One region of the Massilia sp. DWR3-1-1 genome, then DNA from elsewhere that is predicted to be linked to it. Evidence: predicted binding sites of a transcription regulator. Region 1 holds the regulator's gene; the other holds the start of a gene.
What was found. The regulator sigma-54, encoded in region 1, starts transcription at its own class of promoters, with help from an activator protein. The targets are predictions, from matches to a motif close to TGGCANGNAANCTGCTTT.
Positions count from the first base shown of each region.

Region 2: ACP7EY_RS13225 (TorF family putative porin) is a predicted target of sigma-54. The motif match lies at 3,710-3,727, and genes of this name have one in related genera.

Region 1 covers NZ_JAFCXL010000005.1:111,892-117,763, forward strand. The annotation lists gene ACP7EY_RS07055 (KdsC family phosphatase) at 1-20, shown strand, start outside; gene lptC (LPS export ABC transporter periplasmic protein LptC) at 1-618, shown strand, start outside; gene lptA (lipopolysaccharide transport periplasmic protein LptA) at 672-1,274, shown strand; gene lptB (LPS export ABC transporter ATP-binding protein) at 1,274-2,029, shown strand; gene ACP7EY_RS07075 (RNA polymerase factor sigma-54) at 2,044-3,528, shown strand; gene hpf (ribosome hibernation-promoting factor, HPF/YfiA family) at 3,608-3,964, shown strand; gene ACP7EY_RS07085 (enoyl-CoA hydratase/isomerase family protein) at 4,073-5,161, shown strand; gene rapZ (RNase adapter RapZ) at 5,177-5,872, opposite strand, start outside.
Region 2 covers NZ_JAFCXL010000011.1:39,133-45,004, reverse strand. The annotation lists gene gshA (glutamate--cysteine ligase) at 1-790, opposite strand, end outside; gene ACP7EY_RS13235 (ammonium transporter) at 945-2,513, opposite strand; gene ACP7EY_RS13230 (P-II family nitrogen regulator) at 2,526-2,864, opposite strand; gene ACP7EY_RS13225 (TorF family putative porin) at 2,876-3,625, opposite strand; gene ACP7EY_RS13220 (accessory factor UbiK family protein) at 3,894-4,181, shown strand; gene ACP7EY_RS13215 (translation initiation factor Sui1) at 4,233-4,595, opposite strand; gene ACP7EY_RS13210 (CPBP family intramembrane glutamic endopeptidase) at 4,841-5,632, shown strand.

The sequences.
Region 1 (5,872 bases):
TGGCGCCGTATTTCGCCTGACATGGCGCCCGCCCAGCACAGACGCACGGCGCACCGCTGGCAGGTCGGCGCCAGCATTGGCGCCGCCGTGCTGGTCGCGCTCGGCAGTTTCTGGCTGGTCCAGGTGATCAACCGGGGCGACTTCGCCAGCAGCGAGGTGTCGAAAAGCGAGCCTGACTACATCGTCGAGAATTTCAGCGTGGTCAAGATGACCGCCGATGGCAAGCCGCGCTACATCGTCGCCGGCGATAAGCTGACCCACCATCCCGACACCGACAGCGCCGACGTGCTGCGCCCGGTCGTGCAAAGCCTGTCGCCGCCGCTGCCGCCGATGACCATGACGAGCGCCACCGGCCGCATCGACCAGGTCAGGAACATCGTCGACATGCAGGGCGACGTCGTGGTCCTGCGTCCCGGCTCGCCGCACGGCCCGCGCCTGCGCCTGAAAACCGAGGCGCTCACCATCCTCACCGACGAAGACAAGCTACGCACCGATCTGGCCGTTGAAATGCTGCAGGATGCCACCGTCATCACCGGTGTCGGCATGCTGGCCGACCGCGCCGCCAGCCAGGTCGACCTGTACCACCGGGTCCACATCGTCTATCCGCCGAAGCGCTGATGATCTCCACCGAGCCGCCGAACCCTTACCGAACTGAAAGCCGAGAACCGACCATGAACATTCGCCTGCTGCTCTGCGCGCTGATCGCCGCCACCACCTTCGCTGCCGGCACGGCCTGCGCCGAACGGGCCGATTCGAGCAAGCCGACCGTCATCGACGCCGATTCGGCCACCGGCAACGACGTCACCCAGACCCGCACCCTGATCGGCAATGTCGTGCTGCAGCGGGGCACCCTGCTGATGAAGGCGGGGCGCGCCGTCGTCAAGAGCGACCCGGAGGGCTATGTCTACGCCACCTTCTATGCCGCCCCGGGCGGCCTGGCCACGTTCCGCCAGAAACGCGACGGCGCTGACGTCTGGGACGAGGGCGAGGCCGAGCGCATCGAGTACGACAACAAGCTTGAAATCGTCAAGATGTTCTCGAAGGCGAAAATCACCACCCTCGAAGGCAAGCGCAAGACCCAGGAAGTGCAGGGCCCGTACCTGTCCTACGACAGCCGCAAGGAAGTCTATTCGGTCGAGAACGACGTCAGCGGCACCAGCAAGGCCGGCTCGGGCCGCGTGCGCATGGTGATCGAGCCGAAGCAGCCGGCGGCAACGCCAGCGCCCGCCGCCGTGGCGCCGTCGACGCCTGTGCCACCGGCGAAAAAGCCATGATGGAAGCGAAATCCTGCGGCAGTACCCTGATCGTGCGCGGCCTGCAAAAAAGCTATGGCAAGCGGCTCGTCGTGCGCGACGTCTCGCTGCAGGTCGAGTGCGGCGAAGTGGTGGGCCTGCTGGGCCCCAACGGCGCCGGCAAGACCACCTCGTTCTACATGATCGTCGGCCTGGTGGCGTCCGACGCCGGCTCGATCGACATCAGCGGCGTCGACATCTCGAGCCTGCCGATCCACCGGCGCGCCATGCTGGGGCTGTCCTACCTGCCGCAGGAAGCGTCGGTATTTCGCAAGCTGACTGTGGAAGAAAACATCCGCGCCGTGCTCGAACTGCAAAAAGTCGACGGCAAGGCGCTGACCAAGGCGCAGATCAACGAGCGCCTCGACAGCCTCCTGGCCGACCTGCAGATCGACAAGCTGCGCGAGAACCAGGCCTTGTCGCTGTCGGGCGGCGAGCGGCGGCGCGTGGAAATCGCCCGCGCGCTGGCCACCAACCCCCGTTTCGTGCTGCTCGACGAACCGTTCGCCGGGGTCGACCCGATCGCCGTCATCGAGATCCAGCGCATCGTGCGCTTTTTGAAGGAGCGTGGCATCGGCGTGCTCATTACCGACCACAATGTGCGCGAAACGCTGGGCATCTGCGACCGCGCTTACATCATCAATCAGGGCGCCGTGCTGGCCTCCGGGCGCCCCGATGACATCATCGCCGACGAGTCGGTGCGGCGGGTCTATCTGGGCGAACACTTCCGCATGTAGGCCACTGACGAACCATGAAACAGTCCCTCCAACTACGCACGTCGCAGCACCTGGCGCTCACGCCGCAGCTGCAGCAGTCGATCCGCCTGCTGCAGTTGTCGACGCTCGAACTGCACCAGGAGCTCGAGCATCTGCTGTCCGACAATCCCCTGCTCGAGCGTCTCGACGACCCGCTCGACAACTCGGTACGCCTGCTGGCCGATGGCGCCGTCGGCGCCAGCGGCAACGCCGAAGCGCCGGAAGTGTCGAACCAGGATGCGCCGCCCAGCGCCGACGCGCCGGCGGCCGACAGCGGCGAGAACGTCGACATGGGCGGCGAGAGCGCCCAGGACACCAGCGGCGACGGCGAGGACTGGAGCGAAGCGTCGCGCAACAAGTCGCCCGACGACGAGGATTCGCGCCCGCAGATCGAGGCGACGGCCACCAGCCTGCGCGAGCACCTGTGTGAGCAGATGCGCCTGGCCATGCTCGAAGTGCGCGACCGCGCGCTGGTCGAACTGATGATCGACGCGCTCGACGACAATGGCTACCTGACCGAATCGCTCGACGACATCCTCGAGCGCATGCCGGCCGAACTCGAGATCGATCCGGACGAGCTGAAAACCGCCTTGTCGCTGCTGCAAAGTTTTGACCCGCCCGGCGTGGGCGCGCGCAACGCCGCCGAGTGCCTGGCGATCCAGATCCGGCGCATGGCGGGCGTGCCGCTGGTGACGCGCCGCATGGCCCTCGACATCGTCTGCAATCACCTGACCTGGTTCGCCCAGCGCGAATTTAACAAACTCAAAAAAGCCCTCGACTGCGATGACGAGGACCTGCGCGAAGCGCAAGCGGTAATCCGCCAGTGCAATCCGCACCCGGGCGCCGGCTTCGGCGCCGGCGCCTCCGACTACGTGGTGCCCGACGTCATCGTCAAGAAGGGCCGCGGCGGCTGGACCGTGAGCCTGAACAACGACGTCATGCCGCGCCTGCGCGTGAACAGCATGTACGCCAACCTGCTCAAGCAGGGCAAGGGCGAGAGCCAGATGGGCGCGCAGCTGCAGGAAGCGAAGTGGCTGATCAAAAATATGCGCCAGCGCTTCGACACAATTTTGCGCGTGGCCGAGGCCATCGTCGAGCGCCAGAGAAATTTCTTCTCGCACGGCGCAGTTGCCATGCGGCCACTTGTGCTGCGTGAAATTGCTGATACACTGGGCCTACACGAGAGCACTATCTCTCGGGTAACCACTCAAAAATACATGCTGACCCCGCATGGAATGTTTGAGTTGAAATATTTCTTTGGCAGCCACGTAGCGACCGACGCCGGCGGCGAAGCATCGTCGACAGCGATCCGGGCACTGATCGTGCAATTGACAGGAGCGGAAGACCCGAAGAACCCACTTTCAGACAGCAAGATCGCAGATATGCTGGGGGAACAGGGGATGGTCATTGCGCGCCGCACGGTGGCCAAATACCGTGAAGCGCTCAAGATTCCACCTGTCGCTCTCCGCAAGAATCTGTAGATCGTTTTTTCAGTGTTCCTCTACGTCCCGCTTTATGCGGCATGCATGAACAGGAAGCGACATCATCTAAGGAGTGTGTATGAATCTCACAATCAGCGGACATCATCTTGAAGTGACCCCAGCCATCCGTGACTACGTACAGAGCAAACTGGAACGCGTGCGGCGCCATTTTGACCAAGTGATCGACATTGCTGTCATTCTCACCGTCGATAATCTGACTGAAAAAGAAAAACGGCAGAAAGCCGAAATCAACCTCCGATTGCCGGGCAAGACCATCAACGTCAACGCCCTGTCGCACGACCTGTATGCCGCCGTCGACTGTCTCATCGACAAGCTCGACCGCCAGGTCATGAAATACAAATCCCAGATCCAGGACCACGACCACCAGGCCATCAAGCACCTGTCCGAGCAAGAACTCCCGGCCGCTGCCGCTTAAGGCCGACCAATTCGGATGAGGGCGCCGTCAAGGCGCCCTTGTCATTGGGGCGGCCGCTTGTGCGCGGGGCGACTGCTAAAATAGGCGTTTTATTCCAGTCCCCACGCCATGACCGACTTCGTCAAGACCCGCATCGCTGTGCGCACCGGCATCATCACGCTGGACCGCCCGCGCACCCTCAATTCGCTCTCGCTGGACATGATCCGCGCGCTCACCGATGCGCTGCTGGCCTGGCAGGACGACGCCGCGATCGACGCCGTGGTCCTGCGCAGCAGCACCGACAAGGCCTTGTGCGCGGGCGGCGACATCCGGTATTTTTACGATGTCGGCACCTTGCCCACCACGGGCGGCAGCGCGTCGCTGGAAGATTTTTTTACCGAGGAATACCGCCTCAACCACCTGATCCACTTTTACCCGAAAACCTATATCGCCCTGATGGACGGCGTCGTCATGGGCGGTGGCCTGGGCGTGTCGGAAGCGCACCGCGAGCGGGGCCTGCGGGTGGTCACCGACGGCAGCAAGTTGGCCATGCCTGAAGTAAACATCGGCCTGTTTCCCGACGTGGGCGGCAGTTATTTTCTCAGCCATGCGCCCGGCAGACTGGGCTACTACCTGGCTTTGACGGGCTTGACGGTGCGCGCCGCCGACGCCTTGTATTGCGGCCTGGCCGACACCTTCGTCACCCAGGCCACCATGCCGGCGCTGCTCGAACTGATTGAGCGCACGCCGGGCGCGCAATTGCGCGAGGCCGTCGCCGCCTTCGCCGCGCCGCTGCGCAGCACCGCCGGCGTCGCCCCGCTGGCAGACCAGCGCGCCGCCATCGACCGCCATTTCAGCTTGCCCACGATCGAAGCGATCATGGCCTCGCTGGAGAAGGATGACAGTGAGCCCATGCAAAAAGCCCTGGCCGCCATGCGCAAGCGCTCGCCGCTGCTGCTGAAAGTGACGCTGGAATTGTTAAATCGGGGAGCCACACTGGACCTCGCCGACTGCCTGCGCATGGAGCGCATCCTGGTGCGGCGTAATTTCGAGCATGGCGAAGTGCTCGAGGGCATCCGCGCGCTGGTGATCGACAAGGACAATGCGCCCCGCTGGAATCCGCCCACCCTCGACGCCGTCAGCGATGCCATGGTCGCGCAGTTTTTCGCCTCGCCGTGGCCGGCGCGCGCCCATCCCTTGCGCGATCTGGGCGTCTAAATCACCGGGCCTGCGCTACGCCTGCTCGCGGTGGCGCAGCACCACCCGTTCGGTGGGGCCGAAATACGCCGCCAGGCGCTCGGCCATGTACACCGAGCGGTGCTGGCCACCCGTGCAGCCCAGCGCCACCGTCAGGTAGCTGCGGTTGTCCGTCTTGAACGAGGGCAGCCATTTTTCGATGAACGCGCGGATGTCTTCCAACAGCTCGCTGGCGGCCGGCTGGGCATCGAGAAAGGCGATCACGGGGGCGTCCATGCCTGTCAAGGGACGCAGGGTAATGTCGTAATACGGGTTCGGCAGGGCGCGCACGTCGAACACGAAGTCGGCGTCGAGCGGCACGCCCAGCTTGAAGGCGAAGGACTCGAAAAACAGCGTCAGCGGCGCCCGTTCGAGGGCCACCAGCTCCTTGATCCAGGCGCGCAGTTTATTGGCCGACAAGTCCGAGGTGTCGATGACCAGTCCCAGTTGTTCGATGGCGGACAGGCGCTCGCGCTCTTCGGTGATGCATTCGATCAGGGTGCGCCGCGACGCCGGATTTTCCTGGGGGCGCAACTGGTGCGACAGCGGATGGCTGCGCCGCGTTTCCGAAAACCGCGCCACCAGCGAATGGGTATTCGAGGTGAGGAACATGACCTTGACGTCGTGCCCCTGGGCCTTCAGTTCGGCCACATTGACGGGCAATTCGACCAGCGACTCGGAGCTGCGCGCGTC
Region 2 (5,872 bases), on a different contig from region 1:
CCAGCAGCGAGGTGACGTTGTCGCTCAGGCACTCGAGGCCGTCCGGCTGCTCGAAGTCGACTTCGCCACAGCGGGCGTGGAAGGGGTTGACCATCCACGGGTCGACGTCGATCAGCTTGCCGAATTTTTTCGCCACTTCATCGTAGGCGGCCAGGTGATTGCTCTTGCGGCGGATGGCCCAGCCCGCATGCACGGGTGGCAGCAGCGACTGTTCGTGGATGTTTTCCAGGATGGCGGGCACGCCGGCCGACAGGTCGTTGTTGAGCAAGATGGTGCAGGGATCGAAGTCTTTCAGACCCAGCCGGCGGCCATTGGCCGAGCGCACCATGGGCTCGATCACCAGCATGTTGCCGTCAGGCAGCGCCAGTGGCGTGGGTTCGGTGATCTCGGGCGACAGCGAGCCGAGCCGCACGTGCAGGCCCGTCTGGCGGAAAATCTGCATCAGGCGGGCCACGTTCTGCATGTAGCTGGGATGGCGGTTGTTCATCTCCGGGATCAACAGCAGGTTGCGGGCGTCCGGACAATACTTGTCGATCGCCGCCATGGCCGCCTGCACGGACAGCGGCAGCATCTCGGTGGCAAGATTATTAAATCCACCAGGGAACAGATTGGTGTCCACGGGCGCCAGCTTGTAGCCGGCGTTGCGCAAGTCGACCGAGCAATAGAACGGCGGCGTGTGCTCCTGCCACTCGAGACGGAACCAGCGCTCGATGGCCGGGGTGGCCTGCAAAATCTTCTTTTCGAGGTCGAGCAGCGGGCCGGTCAGGGCGGTAACGAGGTGGGGAGCCATGATGTCCTTGAAACTTCGGTAATTGTGAAAACAGTAAATCGGGACGAAACCGTCATTTTAAAGGAGCGCGCCGCGCCTGAATGCAAAAAAGGCGCCCTTGCGGGGCGCCTTGGCTGGCCTGCGCGGGCGCAGGCCGATTGTAATACCGGGCAGATCAGGAGTGGTAAGCCGATTCGCCGTGGCTGGTGATGTCCAGGCCTTCGCGCTCCTCTTCTTCCGGTACGCGCAGGCCGATGACCAGGTCGACCAGTTTGTAGGCGATCACGGAGACGACCGCCGACCAGATGATGGTGGTGCCGACCGCGGTGGCCTGGGTCATCACTTGCGAACCGATCGAGTAGGCGTCGGTCGACATCTTGTTGGTGACGTAGTCGAAGATGCCCTGACCGCCCAGCTGAGGCGCGGCGAACACGCCCGTCAGCAGGGCGCCGAGGATACCGCCGACGCCGTGCACGCCGAACACGTCGAGCGAATCGTCGGCGCCGATCAGGCGTTTCAGACCGTTCACACCCCACAGGCAGACCACGCCGGCCAGCAGGCCGATGACCAGGGCGCCCATCGGGCCGACGTAACCGCAGGCCGGGGTGATGGCCACCAGGCCGGCCACTGCGCCGGACGCGCCGCCCAGCATCGATGGCTTGCCCTTGGTGATCCACTCGCCGAACACCCACGAGACGGTAGCGCAGGCGGTGGCCAGCAGGGTGTTGATGAAGGCCAGGGCAGCGACGTCGCCCGCTTCGAGTGCCGAACCGGCATTGAAACCGAACCAGCCGACCCACAGCATCGACGCACCGATCATCGTCATCGTCAGCGAGTGGGGTGCCATCGACTCACGGCCGTAACCGACGCGTTTGCCGATCATGATGGCGCCGACCAGGCCGGCAACAGCGGCGTTGATGTGCACCACGGTGCCGCCGGCGAAGTCCAGCGCGCCTTTTTGCCACAGCCAGCCAGCCTTGGCCGTTTCGGTTGCCAGGGTGGCGGCATCCTTGATGGCGTCCGGACCGGTCCAGAACCAGACCATGTGGGCGATCGGCAGGTAGCCGAAGGTGAACCACAGCACCATGAAAGCCAGCACGGCGGTGAACTTGGCGCGTTCGGCGAAGGCGCCAACGATCAGGGCGCAGGTGATGGCGGCAAAGGTGCCCTGGAAGGCGACATAGGCAAACTCAGGAATGACGACACCCTTGCTGAAGGTAGCGGCATAGGTGAACGAGGCCGTGGTGGGATTCCAGATGCCTGCCAGGAAAGCGCGGTCGAACTTGCCGAAGAATGCATTGCCCTCGGTAAAGGCGATCGAGTAACCGTAGATGCACCAGAGGATGATGATGACGGCGAAGATGAAAAACACTTGCAGCAGCACGGACAGCATGTTTTTCGAGCGCACCAGGCCGCCGTAGAACAGGGCCAGGCCGGGGATCGTCATCATGATGACGAGGACGGTGGCGACGAACATCCAGGCGGTGTCGCCCTTGTTCGGCACCGGCGCCGCCGCTGGCGCTGCAGCTGGCGCAGCCGGGGCCGCGGTGGCGGCCGCCGGGGCGGCCATTGGCGCGACCGTGGGGGCGGCGATCGGGTTGGTGGTCACGGCCGAGGTGGCGGTCGCGGCCGGTGCGGCGGCGTCAGCGGGCTTGGCCGCATCCTGGGCCGAAGCGCTCATGGCGCCACACAGGGAAACGGCCACGGCCACGCCGGTCAGCCATTTTTTCAACGTTTGATTCATCTGATGTTCCCCTTAAAGAGCGTCGTTGCCGGTCTCACCGGTACGGATGCGGATGACCTGTTCCAGGTTGTAGACGAAAATCTTGCCATCGCCGATCTTGCCCGTGCGGGCGGCTTTTTCGATCGCTTCGATGGCTTGATCGACGATCGCATCATCGACGGCCGCTTCGATCTTGGTCTTCGGCAGAAAGTCGACGACATATTCGGCGCCACGGTACAGCTCGGTGTGACCCTTCTGGCGGCCAAAGCCCTTGACCTCGGTCACGGTGATACCTTGCACGTTGATGGCCGACAGTGCTTCGCGCACCTCGTCGAGCTTGAACGGTTTGATGATGGCGGTAATCAGTTTCATGGGAAGCTCGCTCAGAAGGTTTTGGAAACGCTCAGGACGACGCCGGTACGGCCGAGATTCTTGCCGGACGGGCTGACGTAGGCCTTGGTATTGGCATAAATGGCCGCCAGCGACACCGACGCCACGCCGAAATCCTTGGTGACGCCGACCTTGTAGTCGGTGTACGAGTAGGCACTGTTGTTCTTGACGTTCTGACGGCCCACGTGCAGGTTCAGCACCAGACCTTCCATCAGGTCCAGGTTGGCGCCCAGGTCGAGGTAGCCGCTGTTCTTGCTGTTCGAGGTGCCGAACAGGTTCGTCGTCGAATGCGAGTACTTGATGTAGCCGGGACCGTAGCCCACCTGGCCGTACAGCTCGAAGGTGTTGGCGCTGGTCGACAAGCCGTTCGACGGGTAGAAATAGTACAGGCCGCCGACGTCATAGCTCACGCCGGGGGCGATTTCGCCCTTCTTGCCGCCGTAGATATCCCACTCGATATCGCCGTCGCCGCCCGCATCCGTGACCCACTTGATGGTCGATAACCAGGTACCCAGGTAGAGGCCAGTAGGATTGTTGACATAGTCGGCGCCGCCTTGCAGGGCCGGCTTCACGCGCGACTGCGACAGGCCACGATAGCGGTAGTCGGTGGTCAGCGCGGCATTGAAGCTCACTGCATTGTCTGGGGTGGGAGCATCTGCGGCACGGGCAGTGGTGGACGTCAGGGCCGTGAAGACCAGAGCGAGCGCTGCGACGAGTTTCAACTGTGTATTCAGTTTTTTCATGACATTCCCTAGTGAATTGAATCGTGTGATGCGATGGCGGTTTAGAATTAGTGTGAGACCGAAAATCGTTTGGACAGGGTTCTATTAGCAGATTGCATGCCAGCCCGAAGTTGCAAATGGACGCTTGTTTTTTCGCCTATTCGTCCCAAATGGGCATTTAATAAACGTTTTGACGGCCGTGGTGCACAGCGCGCAGCGTCGTTCGCACCGATTTAAGGCAAAATACGCACCACCTTGGTGCGCTTGATAGTTGACTACAAGGATTACCATGGATATGAATAGTTTCTTCAATGATTTGCAGGGCAAAATCAGCCAGGCCATCGACAACTCGCCCGTCAAGGACGTCGAGAAAAACGTCAAGGCCATGATGACCCAGGGCTTTTCCAAGCTCGACCTGGTGACCCGCGAGGAATTCGATATCCAGGCGCAAGTGCTGGCCAAGACCCGGGCCAAGCTCGAGGTGCTGGAAGAGCAGATCGCTTCGCTGGAAGCGCGCATGGCGGCGCAGGCGAGCGCGCCGTCGTCGACGGTGCCGCCGGTGATTATCTCGAAATAAACCCTTGACGCAAGCGGCAAGCGGGGCACCGGGGCGGTGCCCCGGCAGGGGCTAGCCGCCGCTGCGCTTTGCCGTATGCCCCGCCTGCTTCAAGGCAAGCAGCAGCACATCGCAATGATCGCCCTGGATCTCGATGAGGCCGTCCCTGACGGTGCCCCCTGCGCCGCAGCGGCTACGCAACTGCTTGCCCAGGGCGGCCAGCGCCGCCCCATCGAGGGCCAGGCCGCTGACCACCGTCACACACTTGCCGCCACGCCCCTTGGTCTGGCGCGCCACCGTCACCTGACCAGTGCCCCTGACCGACGCTGCCTTCGCCTGCGCGCAGCGGCAGGCGGCGACGGCCTGCCCGCAATCCGGGCACAGCCGTCCCGTTTCAGTCGAATACACGAGCCGGCTGGCGCCATTGCCGCTCATGGCGTGCCCCGCGGAGAAGCCGGCGACGGCAGGGGGGCGCAAAATGTCAGGTGAGCAAACACGCGGGTTTCCTTATCAGGGCGAAATGGGCATGATGGTGAGATAGGCTGGCGCCGTCAACCGCCGCATCGAGACGTATGCATCCGAAAAAATTGCACGTCTTATACGTCGATTCTACAATCGAGCTTTTTGATCGCCCTCGGGCGTCCCCTTTCGAAAGTACCGTTGATGAAACCGAGTGCCGATTGCACGCGCCTGCCCGCCGCCGGCAAGCGCCCTCGCCGATGACGGCGGCCGCGCCGTCGTCGATCTGGCGCAGCCGCCTGGCGCCGCCGGCCGCGCTGGCGCTGATGCTGGCCCTGGCCGCCTTGTTCGGCGCGATGCGGGGCGCCGGCCTGCTGGGCGAGCAGCCGCTGCGGGCCTTGCTGCCGCTTAGCTTCGTGGCGATGATGGCCATGCCATGGCTGCTCCTGAACCAGGCGGGCCGCCGCGCCATCGGGCTGCGCCGCCCCGCCGCCCGGTCGCACTACGTCGACGCGGTGCTCGAGGGCATGATGGCGGCGCTGGTCTGCTTCGCGCTGGGCATCATGTTCTTTGGCGCCAGCGCCGACCACTGGTACACGAGCATCGCCAGCAGTTACCGCGCCAACATGGACACCACGCGCCTGTCGATGACGCAGCTGTACCTGATTTTTACGCTGCCGGCCCTGCTGTTCAGCCCCATCGGCGAAGAAATCTTCTTTCGCGGCATGTTACAAAAAGCGTTGGAACAGCGCTGGAGCGTGCGCACCAGCACGTATATTGAATGCGCCGCCTTCGGCCTGGTCCACCTGTGCCACCACGGACTGGTGCTGGAAGCGGCGGGCTGGCGCGTGCGGCCCCTGTCGGCGGCGCTGTGGGTGCTGCTGATGTTCCTGACGGCGCTGCTGTTTGCCCACCTGCGCAAACGCAGCGGCTCCCTGTTCCCGCCGATGGCGGCGCACGCGGCGTTCAATGCGACCATGAATGCCGTGATATTTGCGTTTTTGTGGAAGTAGGCAGAGGGCGAGAAAGCGGCGCATGGTCCGCAGGGCGACCATTTCAATCGTCCGCAGGGCGGCGTCATCGCCACCGTGATCGGAGGTCGATCCGGCTGGTTCAATATACTTGTGCCGAAATTCCAGCACGGCCCCAACAGCACGCCCACGCCATGATTCGGCACCGCTCCCGACGAGCACAGCCTGCCCCCAACAACACAGCAGCACACTTTTGGCGATCCTCAATAGGAACAGGGCCAC